Regions from separate parts of the Neobacillus sp. DFD-2R genome, predicted to be linked through region 3. Evidence: riboswitches for the same ligand, from Rfam matches in the RefSeq annotation. Region 3 holds a riboswitch; each other region holds the start of a gene.
What was found. Region 3 has a riboswitch for thiamine pyrophosphate ahead of AC3ANV_RS10770 (acetylornithine deacetylase). Riboswitches for the same ligand answer to the same signal wherever they lie in the genome.
Positions count from the first base shown of each region.

Region 1 (3,176 bases), 500 kb from region 3:
TATTTCGACGACAACCACTTTATCATGAATTTGGTAATGCTTTAGTACGTCTGAAACAAATACAATATTTTCGGGTAAAAGTATATTTTCGCCGTTCAGTTGTACGTTCATATTCCACCTCCTATTGAACCGCTTTGCAATGTCTATCCAAGCGAAAAGCAGAGAGCGTTTTATCATCTGTTAAATTTCGGTCCATCAATGCAGCTACTAGTTTCCCTGTAAGAGGGCTTAGTAAAATCCCATTTCGAAAATGTCCTGCTGCAACAAACAAACCCTTCCAAATTGGATGTTCACCAATGTATGGGTTCCCATCACCGGTTTGCGGCCTAATTCCTGCCCAAACCCGCTCCCATTTTGCGTCCTTAATCTGTGGAACCAGCTGAACAGCTCTTTCTACTAATGTCGTAATTCCTCCGGCCGTTACCCTGTTATCAACTGTATTTTCCACCATTGTAGCACCGATATAAATTTCACCATTTCGTTTAGGTACTAAATAACAACGTTTATCGGAAAAAATCGTAGTGTTAATAATCGGCTTTTCAGTCATGACTGAAAAGCATTCCCCTTTGACAGGATAAACATTAATTTCCAACCCGGTTTCGTGCATTAATTTGGCAGCCCAAGCTCCTGTCGCAATGACAACCTGTTCACAATTAATTACACCTTTTGTTGTTTTTACCCCTTTGACTTGCCCGTGTTCATAAATAAATGAAAGGACTTCAGTATACTCATGAATTTCTGCGCCAAAATGTACTGCTGCTTTAGCAAATGCATATGTTAATTTAGCGGCTTGGACATGCCCATCATTTGGAAGGTACATCCCTCCGGTAACACTGGAAGATAGAGCAGGTTCCATTTCTTGTAATTCCTTTGAATCAAGCCATTTGATGCTAGGATCCCACCTCCGTTGAAACGTGACTTGTTTTTTTAATTCCAGGGCTATTTCCTCTGATTCAGCAATTTTTAACATCCCTTTATTAACAAATTCGATATCGATGCCGGCATATTCAAGCATCTCGTTCGAAATAGATGAAAACATTGCCTGGCTTTTTAAAGCTAATTGGAAAAATGGACCGTCTTTTTCGATTTCCGCTTGTGCTGCCAGCATTCCGGCAGCGGCACTGGATGCCTGACAAGCTAAACGTTCCTTCTCAAGAACAATTACTTTTCTCCCCATTTTTGCAAGTTGATATGCAATAGAGGACCCAATTATTCCTCCCCCGACAATTGCCACATCAAATGAATTTTTCACTTTACACATCTCCATCTTTTAATTCATTTTGGTAAGACCTTACAGCTGCTAATGGATCGTGGGCTTCTAATATTCCGGACATAACCGCGATGCCCTTAGCGCCGGCGGAAATTACATGTCTAGTATTCTCTGGTGTAATGCCGCCAATGGCAATGACAGGAAGGTCAAGTAGTCCTGTTAGCCTTTTAAATTCTTCTAAACCTCTAGGTAATAATCCCGGTTTTGATTTTGTAGAAAAGACGTGACCATAAAGCACATAATCAGCACCACTCTGTAATGCTTTTTGTCCTTCTTCCAAGGAGTGGATAGAACATCCGAGCAAAAGCCCGGGAAAATTTGTTTTTATAATTGAAGGATCTAAACTATGTGATGCTAATTGAACTCCTGCTGCACCTGTAACGAAGGCAACATCCACACGGTCATTAATAATAATCTTTGATAATGGTATGTTTCTTTCTGTGAAAAGCTGGACTGCTTGATAGATTTCCTGTGCAGATTTTTGTTTTTCTCGTATATGAATTGCCGTTATATATGGGTGAATCTCCATTAAAATTTCACTTAGTTTATCCATCGGCATTTTGCCATTGGATACAATATGTAGTTCTTTTAAACTATTTAAAATTTGAGTCACCCCTTTAGTAATATTCTGCTTATCCTTAAAATAAATCTGAAAAACAAAAAACCACTTTCTTTTTGTAAAGAAAGTGGTTGAAAATTTGAAATGAAAAGGCCTTCATTTGTCAAACGTCTAGTTTTCCACTTCCCTACGCTGGTATAATCCAGATCAGGTCCTTAGAGTCCCGAAGTAGTACTTCAATCTCAGCCTTTTAAAAAGGCACCCCTAGCGGATAAGCATCACATATTAATTTGTAGAATTCACCTTACATCTATAATAGTAGCGCCTTTATTGTAAATGTCAATTGATTTATTGTTCTGTGCAATAAAAATTGATAATTTCCATTAGCCGGACATCGGGCATAAAATATGTCCCCCGATTTGGCTAGCGCTTTCATCATACTTGTTGACGGTTTTCATTGCTTGAATGTTGTTTCTATTCTAAAATAAGATATAGTAATGTGTTAGAATTTTTTTGCAATTAGAAATTCTGTTGTTGGGAGGCGAGATTTATGGGTTTAAAAGAGATGAAGAATCAAACATTTCCAAGAAATCATATTGATGAATGGGAAAAAAAGGCTGAGGAATCCATCAAAGGAAAATCGGTTGAATCACTGAAATCCTCAACATATGAAAACATACTTTTGAAACCGCTTTATTTCCAAGAAGATGAAAAATCGATAGCTGCTTATCCGGGTGGTTCCGATTTTAGAAGAGGAATTTTTCCGCTTGGTTATATCACGAATAAATGGAAGGTTGCCCAGCGAATACCATATACAACAATAACAGAGTTAGAGGAAAAGCTTGAACAGGCATTAAATAGAGGTCAAACGGTTATTTCGTTTGAATTAACAAAACAGTTATTTGAAACGAATGAGCTTCTATTAAATCTATTAAAAGACTATTTTCATAAATATCCCTTCGCAATAAATGCTTGTGAAATGCAGCCGGACATATTATCAGTCTTGGTAAAACTGACAGAAAATCAATGTGATGGCTCAAGTGTGACAGGATACATAGCATCAGATCCGCTTTCAACATTTGTAATAGACGGATTTCTTCCGGAAAACGACGATATCTATTTTGCTGAATGGTCAGAAACGCTTAAGCAGGCACATAAAAAACTCCCCAATTTACAGACTGTTCTAATCAATACATCTCCATACCATAATGGGGGAGCAAATGCCGTTCAGGAGCTTGGAATTGCAGCTGCCACAGGGGTATTTTATCTTCAGCAGTTACTTGAAAACAAACTGAATCTTGAACAAGCACTATCAAAAATGATCTTTCAATTTTCAATCGGTGCCAA
Region 1 is NZ_CM173228.1:1,638,999-1,642,174, forward strand. It holds gene thiS (sulfur carrier protein ThiS) at 1-111, opposite strand, end outside; gene thiO (glycine oxidase ThiO) at 122-1,261, opposite strand; gene tenI (thiazole tautomerase TenI) at 1,254-1,883, opposite strand; TPP riboswitch at 1,997-2,105, opposite strand; gene AC3ANV_RS08040 (methylmalonyl-CoA mutase family protein) at 2,380-3,176, shown strand, end outside.
Region 1: linked by a shared signal. The riboswitch ahead of tenI (thiazole tautomerase TenI) and the one ahead of AC3ANV_RS10770 (acetylornithine deacetylase) in region 3 are both predicted to bind thiamine pyrophosphate.

Region 2 (3,176 bases), 340 kb from region 3:
TTTTATTGCCATCGCGAGCATGCTATATTTATCTGCAATTGAAAAGGTGGGTTGCTGATTGGATCATTATTTTTCCTGTTAATTGACAGAATTATTATAATCGGGGATACATCAGAGCCCCTTTTTGGGTACATATATTTGCGCCGGATTCGCATTTAGTTTAACAGTCCCAATTTTTTAAAATATCGGGATGGCTGTTGGGATAAGCCTGTTAAAGGAATTTAATTTCACATTTAAAGATATATGGTTAAAACTTAATCACCTAACAAAGCTTTTATTTGTAGAAGGAATGAGAACAATGGATAAAAGGAAGATTTTTTATGTGAAGCCTGAAATTAAAGACGATGCCTCAATTATTCAAGGTTTTGATATTGAAATTAATAAAAATGATGCACAACGCATTGATCGATTAGTGGATAACTACGAAAGCAGCATAATGACTCATCTTGACGAAGAATATGTAAAACGAACAACGAAAGCAGACCGACTTGCAGACAAAATTGCTAAATTCGGCGGTAGTTGGAAATTTATTATTTGGTTTGGAGTATTTCTTACCGTTTGGATAGTCTGGAATACGATTGCGTTTACCAAGCATATTCATTTCGATGAACCACCCTTTATCTTATTGAATTTATGCTTATCCTTTATTGCTGCCTTTCAAGCCCCTGTCATCATGATGAGTCAGAATAGGCAGGCTTCCCGTGATAAACACGAATCCATTATTGATTTTGCAATAAATTATAAAGCTGAACAGGAAATTGATGATATGCAGAGTCACCTTCATCGAATCGAAGGGGAATTAATTCAAATAAAACAACTTTTAACCTCGTTACATCAATGTGGTGTTTTTGAACCGGACGAATCAAAAAAATAAAGCATTCTATAGGAAAAAACGCCCATATTTAAAATTAAAACTTTCAAAATAATGAACACTATGTTATTATCAAACCTAAAGTTACATAATTAAATTCAATAGCTCTACTAGGGGGGTCCGATGGCTCGGACTGAGAAAAGAATGCGTAAAATTCTTTGACCCTTTGAACCTGATCTGGATGATACCAGCGTAGGGAAGTAGTTTCGAAGGCGTCGTCTTAATTTTGTGAACACGCCACTACTTTTTGACGATTAATCAGGTTCTGTGTAAACAGAACCTTTTTTTTATTGTCATTCATTTACACGTTTGTCCGAAAGGCTGCTTGTAATGAACTATGCTGTTACTTTCCTGATCGAAAAATCTACCCATTTTAAGGAGGAAGTTTCATGCAAAAGCAAGCAGAAGTGAACATTGAGTTAAAATCACAATTTACGGGAAGTAAAAAAGTTTATGTTGAGGGATCACGATCAGATATTAAGGTTCCAATGAGAGAAATTGAGTTAAGTCGAACAGAAACTAGTTTTGGAGAAGAAGAAAATGCACCAATCCGGGTCTACGATACAAGCGGCCCATACACAGATTCAAATTACCATATCGATATTAGAAAAGGACTTCCAGCGTTACGGAAGAAATGGATTCTCGAACGTAATGATGTTGAGACGTATGAAGGCAGAGAAATAAAACCTAAAGATAACGGATACCTTGAAGGTGATGAACGTGCAAACCTTGAATGGTTTCCTAATCTTAATAAAACACCTCTACGTGCAAAAGAAGGAAAAAATGTCACGCAAATGCACTATGCTAAAAAAGGCATTATTACTCCTGAAATGGAGTACATCGCGATTCGTGAAAATATCGATCCCGAGATTGTTCGTGACGAGGTTGCCCGAGGCAGAGCAATTATACCGGCAAATATAAACCATCCTGAAAGTGAACCAATGATAATTGGACGCAAATTTCATGTGAAAATTAATGCGAACATTGGGAATTCAGCTGTTACTTCCTCCATTGAGCAAGAGGTTGAAAAGATGACATGGGCAACTCGATGGGGTGCCGATAACATCATGGATTTATCAACTGGGAAAAATATTCATACGACAAGAGAATGGATCATCCGCAATTCCCCTGTTCCGGTTGGAACTGTGCCAATCTATCAGGCACTTGAAAAGGTGAATGGAATTGCCGAGAATTTAACCTGGGAAGTTTATCGTGATACGCTAATTGAACAGGCGGAACAAGGGGTCGATTACTTTACGATACATGCCGGTGTTTTATTACGATATATTCCATTAACAGCCAAACGAACAACGGGAATTGTCTCCAGAGGCGGCTCGATTTTGGCACAATGGTGCTTAGCTCATCATCAAGAGAACTTCCTTTATACTCACTTTGAAGAAATTTGTAAAATTCTGAAGCAATATGATATTTCTGTTTCACTAGGGGATGGATTGCGTCCCGGAAGCATAGCTGATGCCAATGATGAAGCGCAGTTTGCTGAACTTGAAACATTGGGCGAATTAACTGAAATTGCTTGGAAGCATGATGTTCAAGTAATGATCGAAGGTCCCGGGCATGTGCCGATGCATATGATTAAAGAAAACGTTGATAAGCAAATGGAGATTTGCAAAGAAGCACCTTTTTACACATTAGGACCATTAACAACCGATATTGCTCCAGGATATGATCATATTACATCAGCCATTGGTGCTGCAATGATCGGCTGGTTCGGAACAGCTATGCTATGTTATGTTACACCAAAAGAACATTTAGGCCTTCCAAATAAGGATGATGTCCGCGATGGTGTTATTGCCTATAAAATTGCCGCTCATGCAGCTGATTTAGCCAAAGGACACCCAGGTGCACAAGTTCGTGACAATGCCTTATCGAAAGCTCGCTTCGAATTCAGATGGGAGGACCAATTCAATCTCTCATTAGACCCGGAACGGGCAAGAGAATACCATGATGAAACTCTTCCGGCTGAAGGAGCAAAAACTGCTCATTTTTGTTCGATGTGCGGACCAAAGTTTTGTTCAATGAGAATTTCTCATGATATTCGCGGAATGGCAAATGGAGATCAACCAGGTGAGGAATTAGCCATTGAAGAGGGAATGAAACAAAAGGCAGAGGAATTTGTAAATGATGGATCAAAGATTTATCGATAATAGTAATTTCAATGAGATAAAGAAATTAAAGGAAGAAGTAGAAATCTTACATCAGAAGATCCATCACTTACAAAGAAAAATTAACAATATCCAACATCATTGTAAACATATATTTCTAGAATCATCAGGAATGAGGAAAT
Region 2 is NZ_CM173228.1:2,486,215-2,489,390, forward strand. It holds gene AC3ANV_RS12435 (DUF1003 domain-containing protein) at 299-874, shown strand; TPP riboswitch at 974-1,087, shown strand; gene thiC (phosphomethylpyrimidine synthase ThiC) at 1,261-3,036, shown strand.
Region 2: linked by a shared signal. The riboswitch ahead of thiC (phosphomethylpyrimidine synthase ThiC) and the one ahead of AC3ANV_RS10770 (acetylornithine deacetylase) in region 3 are both predicted to bind thiamine pyrophosphate.

Region 3 (3,176 bases):
AAATTAATCGGGGTAGGCTTTGTTTCCTCCAACTGCTGATGGGTAATTCCAAACCGTTCAGCATATCGACGGTGCAGCTCCATTTCTCCGTGCAAGGTCTCATGCAGCAGCCTTGCAAAAGCAGCCATCGTTTCGAGGTCTTTTGCCTTTACGGCACCTAAAGCAAAAAGCCTGGAATAATCAATTAAAAACACATAATCCTGTTTCATGTAACGGATAAATGATTCAACAGGCAATTCCCCAGTGCCCATCCCCACTACAAAAGGATGCAGATGGGTTTTCTCCCAAATTCCCGTTACTTTTTCAAAAAGAAATTCTGTAAACTTCATTTTTTTGCCTCATTCCTGGTAGTATTGCACCATTCAGCAATAAAAACGGCTAATACTTTTGTAAAATCTACTAATTGCCTGATTTCAACTTTTTCATTGACGGCATGGGCATCCTCTAATTTTCCAGGCCCAAATATGACCGTTGGAATTCCTGCCCGTCCAAGCCAACCTGCATCGGTAACAGTTGGAGACATTCCTATGTTTGGCTTTTGCGTTAACAATTTTTCAAATGAATCTGCTAACAGAAGCGTACCCGGGTGCTCAGGATCAATTTCTAATGAAGGGAAAATCTCACCCCGATCCTCAATCATCGATTTTCCACCCCACGTGAATTGCGGCGGATTATCTCGCAACCACGGATCGGCTTCAGCCACCGCATGAATATGCTGTTCAATTTCCTTGATAACCGCTTCGTAATCTTCATTCGGATAAAAATGAACCGTGATCCAGAGCGCACAGCGATCGGCAACAAAAGCGGCATGCCTGCCTCCTTCAATTACAGCAGGATTAATGGTATTGCTTCCAGGTTCGAAGCCTTCATAGCTTTTCGTTACAGCCCAATGCCGTTCAAGCTCCTGAAGCCCCGAAATGATTTTCATCATTTTCTCAATTGCACTGGCACCCTTAACACCGCCACCCGCATGTATCATCTTCCTGCGCAAGCCATCGTGATAGGTTTCTTTACTTTGAATTGTAATCCAACCTGTAATGACGCCGCCCTGTCCTTGGATATGTAAGTCACTAGTATCGACGACTACAGCATAATCGGCTGTATATCCTTTTTCGGTACAATCAAGGGTTCCCGCTTCTCCCACTTCTTCGCCGATGACCGACTGAAATTGAAGATCTCCTTTAAGCGTGATACCAAGTTCTTTTAATAGTTTAATAGCCATTAGCGATGCTGCTATTCCGCCCTTCATGTCGGCAACACCGCGTCCATAAATATAAGAATCTTTGATATAAGTGGTAAACGGTGATTCATCCCACTCTTTATCATCACCAACCTCGGCGACATCCATATGACCGTTGATAATTAAACTATTATATTGATCAGATGCTTCTCCTTTTAAAACGCCGACAACATTGGGGTCACCAGGGTACACATCCCACTTATCGGTTTTAAATCCCAAATCTTCCAAGTATTCTTTAATGACTTCCTGCACATCATTTGTATTACGTGCAGGAGGGCTTACTGTTGGAAACGCAATTAGTTTTGTCAGTAATTCAATCAATTCTTCTTTTTTTGCTTCCACTTGATCCGAAATCTTTTGTGACAAATCTTCAGATATCGCTCTCATTTTTCTTTCCCCTTAATTGCAAAATAAAAACCACTCACTTTCGGAGAAATGAGTGGTTTGAAGATTAATGTCAAATTAAATGAGGCTGACATAAATGATTCGTTCCACTTCCCTCCGCTGGTATCATCCAGATCAGGTTCAAAGGGTCTAGAACAAAGTTCCATCTCAGCCAAAGGCCCCCCTAGTGTGAGTCGATCAACATATAAAGTTCAAAATATAGTAAAACTATAGCACAGAATTAGAAAATGTAAAGTAATATTACTCTTTTCGTTCCGGAATCACACAGCTGCCATCCGCACAGCTTGCATCTTCTGCATTCTCTGATGAAAGGTTCTGCAACACCGGTGAGGCAGATTCCTCTTGCCACACTTGTTGGAGCGCACCATTGAATGTTGCAGTCGGTTGTGCACCGGAAATTGCGTATTTTTGATTTATAACAAAATAAGGTACGCCGCCAATGCCATATTGTTGTGCAATTGATTCATCAATCCGAACATCATTTGCATAGGCGTTTTTATCCTGCAGCATCTTTAATGTTTCATCACGGTCAATGCCTGCAGCTTCTGCGATATCTGCCAAGGTATCGTAATCCCCGATGTGCTTTGATTCAGTAAAGTATGCATAAAGCAGCTTTTCAGTAACTTCTGCTTCTTTCCCATACGTTTTCGCAAATTTTGTCAAACGATGGGCATCAAAGGTATTCGTTGGTTTCATCGTGTCAAAGTGGTAGGTTAATCCCACTCCGGCAGCCTGCTGCCCAACATTTTGATTTGCTTGTTTAGCTTGTTCAAGACTCATACCATATTTTGCTGCTAATACTTCGTGCATATTTTTATCGATATTCTTTGGTGAATTTGGATCGAGCTCAAAGCTTTTAAATTCCACTTCTACCTGATCCTTATGTGGAAATTGATCCAGCGCTTCCTCTAACCTGCGCTTCCCAATATAACAAAAAGGACAAGCGAAATCAGACCAAACTTCTATTTTCATGTAAACACCTCGATTTTCTACGATTAAGTACTATAGTAACACAACCAGCATAAATCCCATATTTAGCTGCTTAAGACCGAAATATTTACCCTTTAATAAAAGGGTAAATCCTTTGGCCTGGTTTTAACAAAAAGTTGCCTTTTTCACCATAAAACCGGGGCCGCAGCAAGCGGCACCCGGTCATATGAAAATCATTACTTCACTTTATCAACAAATTTGTTTGTATATGTCTGGCTAAGATCGACACTCTTTACAGCCGGTTTAAAGGCAGAGAGAATTTTCTGAACATTTTCCGGAACCCCTGCAGGCATTTTTCCATCAGTTGTGAACATTGGAAGCTGACCTTTAAGGGCCTGGATATATACGGCTTTATCACCTGCATAGTACTCCTCCGGCATTTTATCGGCAATTTCTTCAGGAGTATGGGTACTCATCCATTTCAGTGTTTTTACATAGGCATTAGCCAATTTTTGCACAACATCCGGGTTCTTTTTCACAAAATCGTAATTCATATAGAGACTTGTAGAGGCATATTTTCCGCCTAATGCCGCTTCTGTAC
Region 3 is NZ_CM173228.1:2,142,231-2,145,406, reverse strand. It holds gene tenA (thiaminase II) at 1-329, opposite strand, end outside; gene AC3ANV_RS10770 (acetylornithine deacetylase) at 326-1,627, opposite strand; TPP riboswitch at 1,720-1,820, opposite strand; gene AC3ANV_RS10765 (DsbA family oxidoreductase) at 1,886-2,617, opposite strand; gene AC3ANV_RS10760 (ABC transporter substrate-binding protein) at 2,812-3,176, opposite strand, start outside.

Region 4 (3,176 bases), 1.4 Mb from region 3:
AAACCCTTACAACAATTTCCCAAATTACGAACAAAAGGAGGAGAACCAATAACGGTCTCCACCCTTTTAAAAGTATTTTCTTCATTATCGATATTTCTCCGTCAATTGGTCCATAGTAATTCCGCTTGGTTGGTACAGTATTTTCACTTGGGAAATCACATTACGGCTTCCGATTTCAATCATTCGTTCATTCATTGCAGCGATAATACGAAATAAGTGCTCAAGCTCGCCCTCCATCGTCGTTTCTAATGGATGGACTTCATATTTCACTCCCGATTCATCGATTACGCGAATTGCTTCATCCACATACGGGATAACATCTTCTCCGTCTTTTGTTTTCGGTAATATTTGAATGCTGATCAATGCATTGGCCATTTTGATAACCTCCTATTTTGGTAAAAATTCATTCGTAAATGCTTTATTCGCATCTAATTTTTTATCAAGAAGTTTATGGTCATACATCCAAGAAGCGTAGTTTTCCCAAACCATCTTCTTTTGGATCCCCCATTGCTTCGCATCGTCCTGATATTTCGGTGATAACCATTTTTGGCTCGCTTTCACAAGCTTTGGATCTAAATCCGGGGCCGCTTTAATAAGGATATCAGCCGCTTGGTCAGGATTTTTAATCGCATACTGATAGCCCTTTGTTACTGCCTTTAAGAACGCTTTTACTGTTCCGGGGTCTTTTGCAATCATATTTTCATTTGTTTCCAAAACAGGCGTGTAATAGTCGAGCTTATCGGAATAATCCGTTAAGTAAATCATGTTAATTTTTTCATTGCGAAGCTCAGCTTCTACACCTGTCCAGCCGTAATAAATCCAGGCAAAGTCAACATTCTTTTTAATCGCGGTAAAAAAGTCGGTGTCTCCCGTATTAATAATTGTTACCTTATTGACATCGGCATTTTCTTTTTTCATTAAAGAATCAATAACAGATTTTTCAACCGGTGAGCCCCAGCCGCCATAGGTTTTTCCTACAAAATCCTTTGGAGATTTGATATTTTTGGCAGCAGGTGATGCAAAGCCGGATGTATTATGCTGAATGACAGCCGCAATCGATACCAGTGGTACACCCTGGATGCGGGCCTGAGTGATCGCTTCCTGATAGCCAACCCCAAAATTGGCCTTTCCCGAAGCCACCAGCTGATCCGTACCGGCTTGACCAGGCATGATAATATCTACATCTAACCCTTGATCTTTAAAATAACCTTTTTCTTTCGCTACATATAATCCAGTATGATTGGTGTTCGGGGTCCAATCCAGAACAACAGAAATCTTTTTCAGTTGTTTAGTATTCCCCTTCGAAGTATTTGTCTCCTTTTTACTGCTGCAACCGGCAATAAGAAAAACAGATAATAATAGAACGAACCACTTTTTCATTTTTAAAGCCCCCATATGTTAAAAAATAATATCTCTTCCGGATAACATCCGGATGTAACAGAAACAAAACGTAAACAAGAAACAACCTGATAGACGTAATGTTGTTAACATTTTTGAATAAAACAAGACCTAAACAAATAATGCACCCAGGTTTTAGCAACCTGAGTGCATATTAACAAACAATCAATTGTTTAAGAATATGTTCCCTCCGCCGGTATCAACCAGATCAGGTTCCAAGGGTCTACGTCTTAAGAACGATATCTCAACCGGCAACACCGGTCCCCCTACATTTCATTGTATCCATTTTATTTCCCTCACTATTATACCGGAAGCATTTAAAGATGCCAGCCCAGTGCAGAATTCAAAAAATATTTTTCTAAGTTTCAAGAGGGATAGGCAGGAATTTAAGATCATTTTTCCGAATTATATTGTGTAAAAAGGAAGGTGAAGCAGTCATTAATTGTTTCATAAAAAAGAAACATTCACAAGTTAGTATCATAAGATGAATTATTACTATTTTTTGCGTATTTCTATTTCTCGAATTATTTGTTTTTCATCCTTTATTATATTGTCATATCTAACTTTGGAAGGTGTGAATAATTTGACAACCAATTCTGAAACGAAAAAAATTGATGTTAATTCAACCATTTCATTAAAAGGAATCGTGAAGGCCATATTTAACGATACCATTCATGTGCAAATTGGTGGAAAGATTATTACCTTGCCAAAAGGGGATTTTTTGTTAGATAATTCAATGAATTAATTTGAATGGCTGCAAGAAAGGGCCTAATCTTATATTTACGCGTTACTAAAACCCGCCACTTACTAAAGTGGCGGGTTTCCTTTAGTTTAATAAAGCCCTCTATATTTCATTGATTGCTAAAATTAATTTCCGATATATTGTTCGAGGAAATCGGCCACCTTCGTGTACGTAAAAATTTTATTTTTTAGTTTTTCGAAGGAATGGCCTTCATCTTCAAAACGGAAGTACTTTACTGCATGGTTTCTTTCCTTTAATTTATTTACTATTTGTTCGGATTCTTCAATTGGGACACGCGGATCGTTTGCACCATGAAAAACCATAAGAGGGCATATAATTTTATCGGTATGGTTTAATGGGTCAATTTGATCAAAAAACGCTCCATCCTTTTCAATCGTTCCATATTCAAACTCCCGAAGTTTTTGACGCCATGGATTTGTATTTTTAAGAAAGGTTCTAAAACTTGAAATCCCCACAATATCAATCGCTGCGGACCATAATTGAGGAAAATGGCTGATAGCTGCCAGAACCATAAATCCTCCATAACTGCCCCCCATGATCGCTATTTTACGTTGGTCAACGCTCCCCTCTGCTTTTAGCCAATCTACTAACGATACCAAATCTTTAACGGAATCCATTCTTTTTCTAACATCATCAAGGTGGGTATACGTCTTTCCGTACCCGGTACTGCCACGAACATTCGGAGTACAAACTGCAAAGCCAATGCTCAGGAAGTATTGCAGGACAGGATTATAAACGGCACGAATTTGGCTTTCAGGACCACCATGTACATAGATGACAACCGGGTGTTTTTTTGAAGTATTTTTCGGCTTGTAAAAAAAGGCTGGAACATGAAGATTGTCAAAAGATTTATAGGTTATTAGCTCCGGGGTAACCAATTTATTTTCCAAACCCTGTGACCGGATGGAGGAGGTAAGTCGTTTTGTGTAAATTGGCTTAATCTCAAGCTCCCAAATATCAGAAGGATGTTCAGGCCCATTAAAAACATAGGCTAATTTTTGGTTATCGGGTGAAA
Region 4 is NZ_CM173228.1:3,569,936-3,573,111, forward strand. It holds gene AC3ANV_RS17825 (ABC transporter permease) at 1-85, opposite strand, end outside; gene AC3ANV_RS17830 (thiamine-binding protein) at 85-375, opposite strand; gene AC3ANV_RS17835 (ABC transporter substrate-binding protein) at 388-1,380, opposite strand; TPP riboswitch at 1,567-1,676, opposite strand; gene AC3ANV_RS17840 (hypothetical protein) at 1,982-2,143, shown strand; gene AC3ANV_RS17845 (S9 family peptidase) at 2,266-3,176, opposite strand, start outside.
Region 4: linked by a shared signal. The riboswitch ahead of AC3ANV_RS17835 (ABC transporter substrate-binding protein) and the one ahead of AC3ANV_RS10770 (acetylornithine deacetylase) in region 3 are both predicted to bind thiamine pyrophosphate.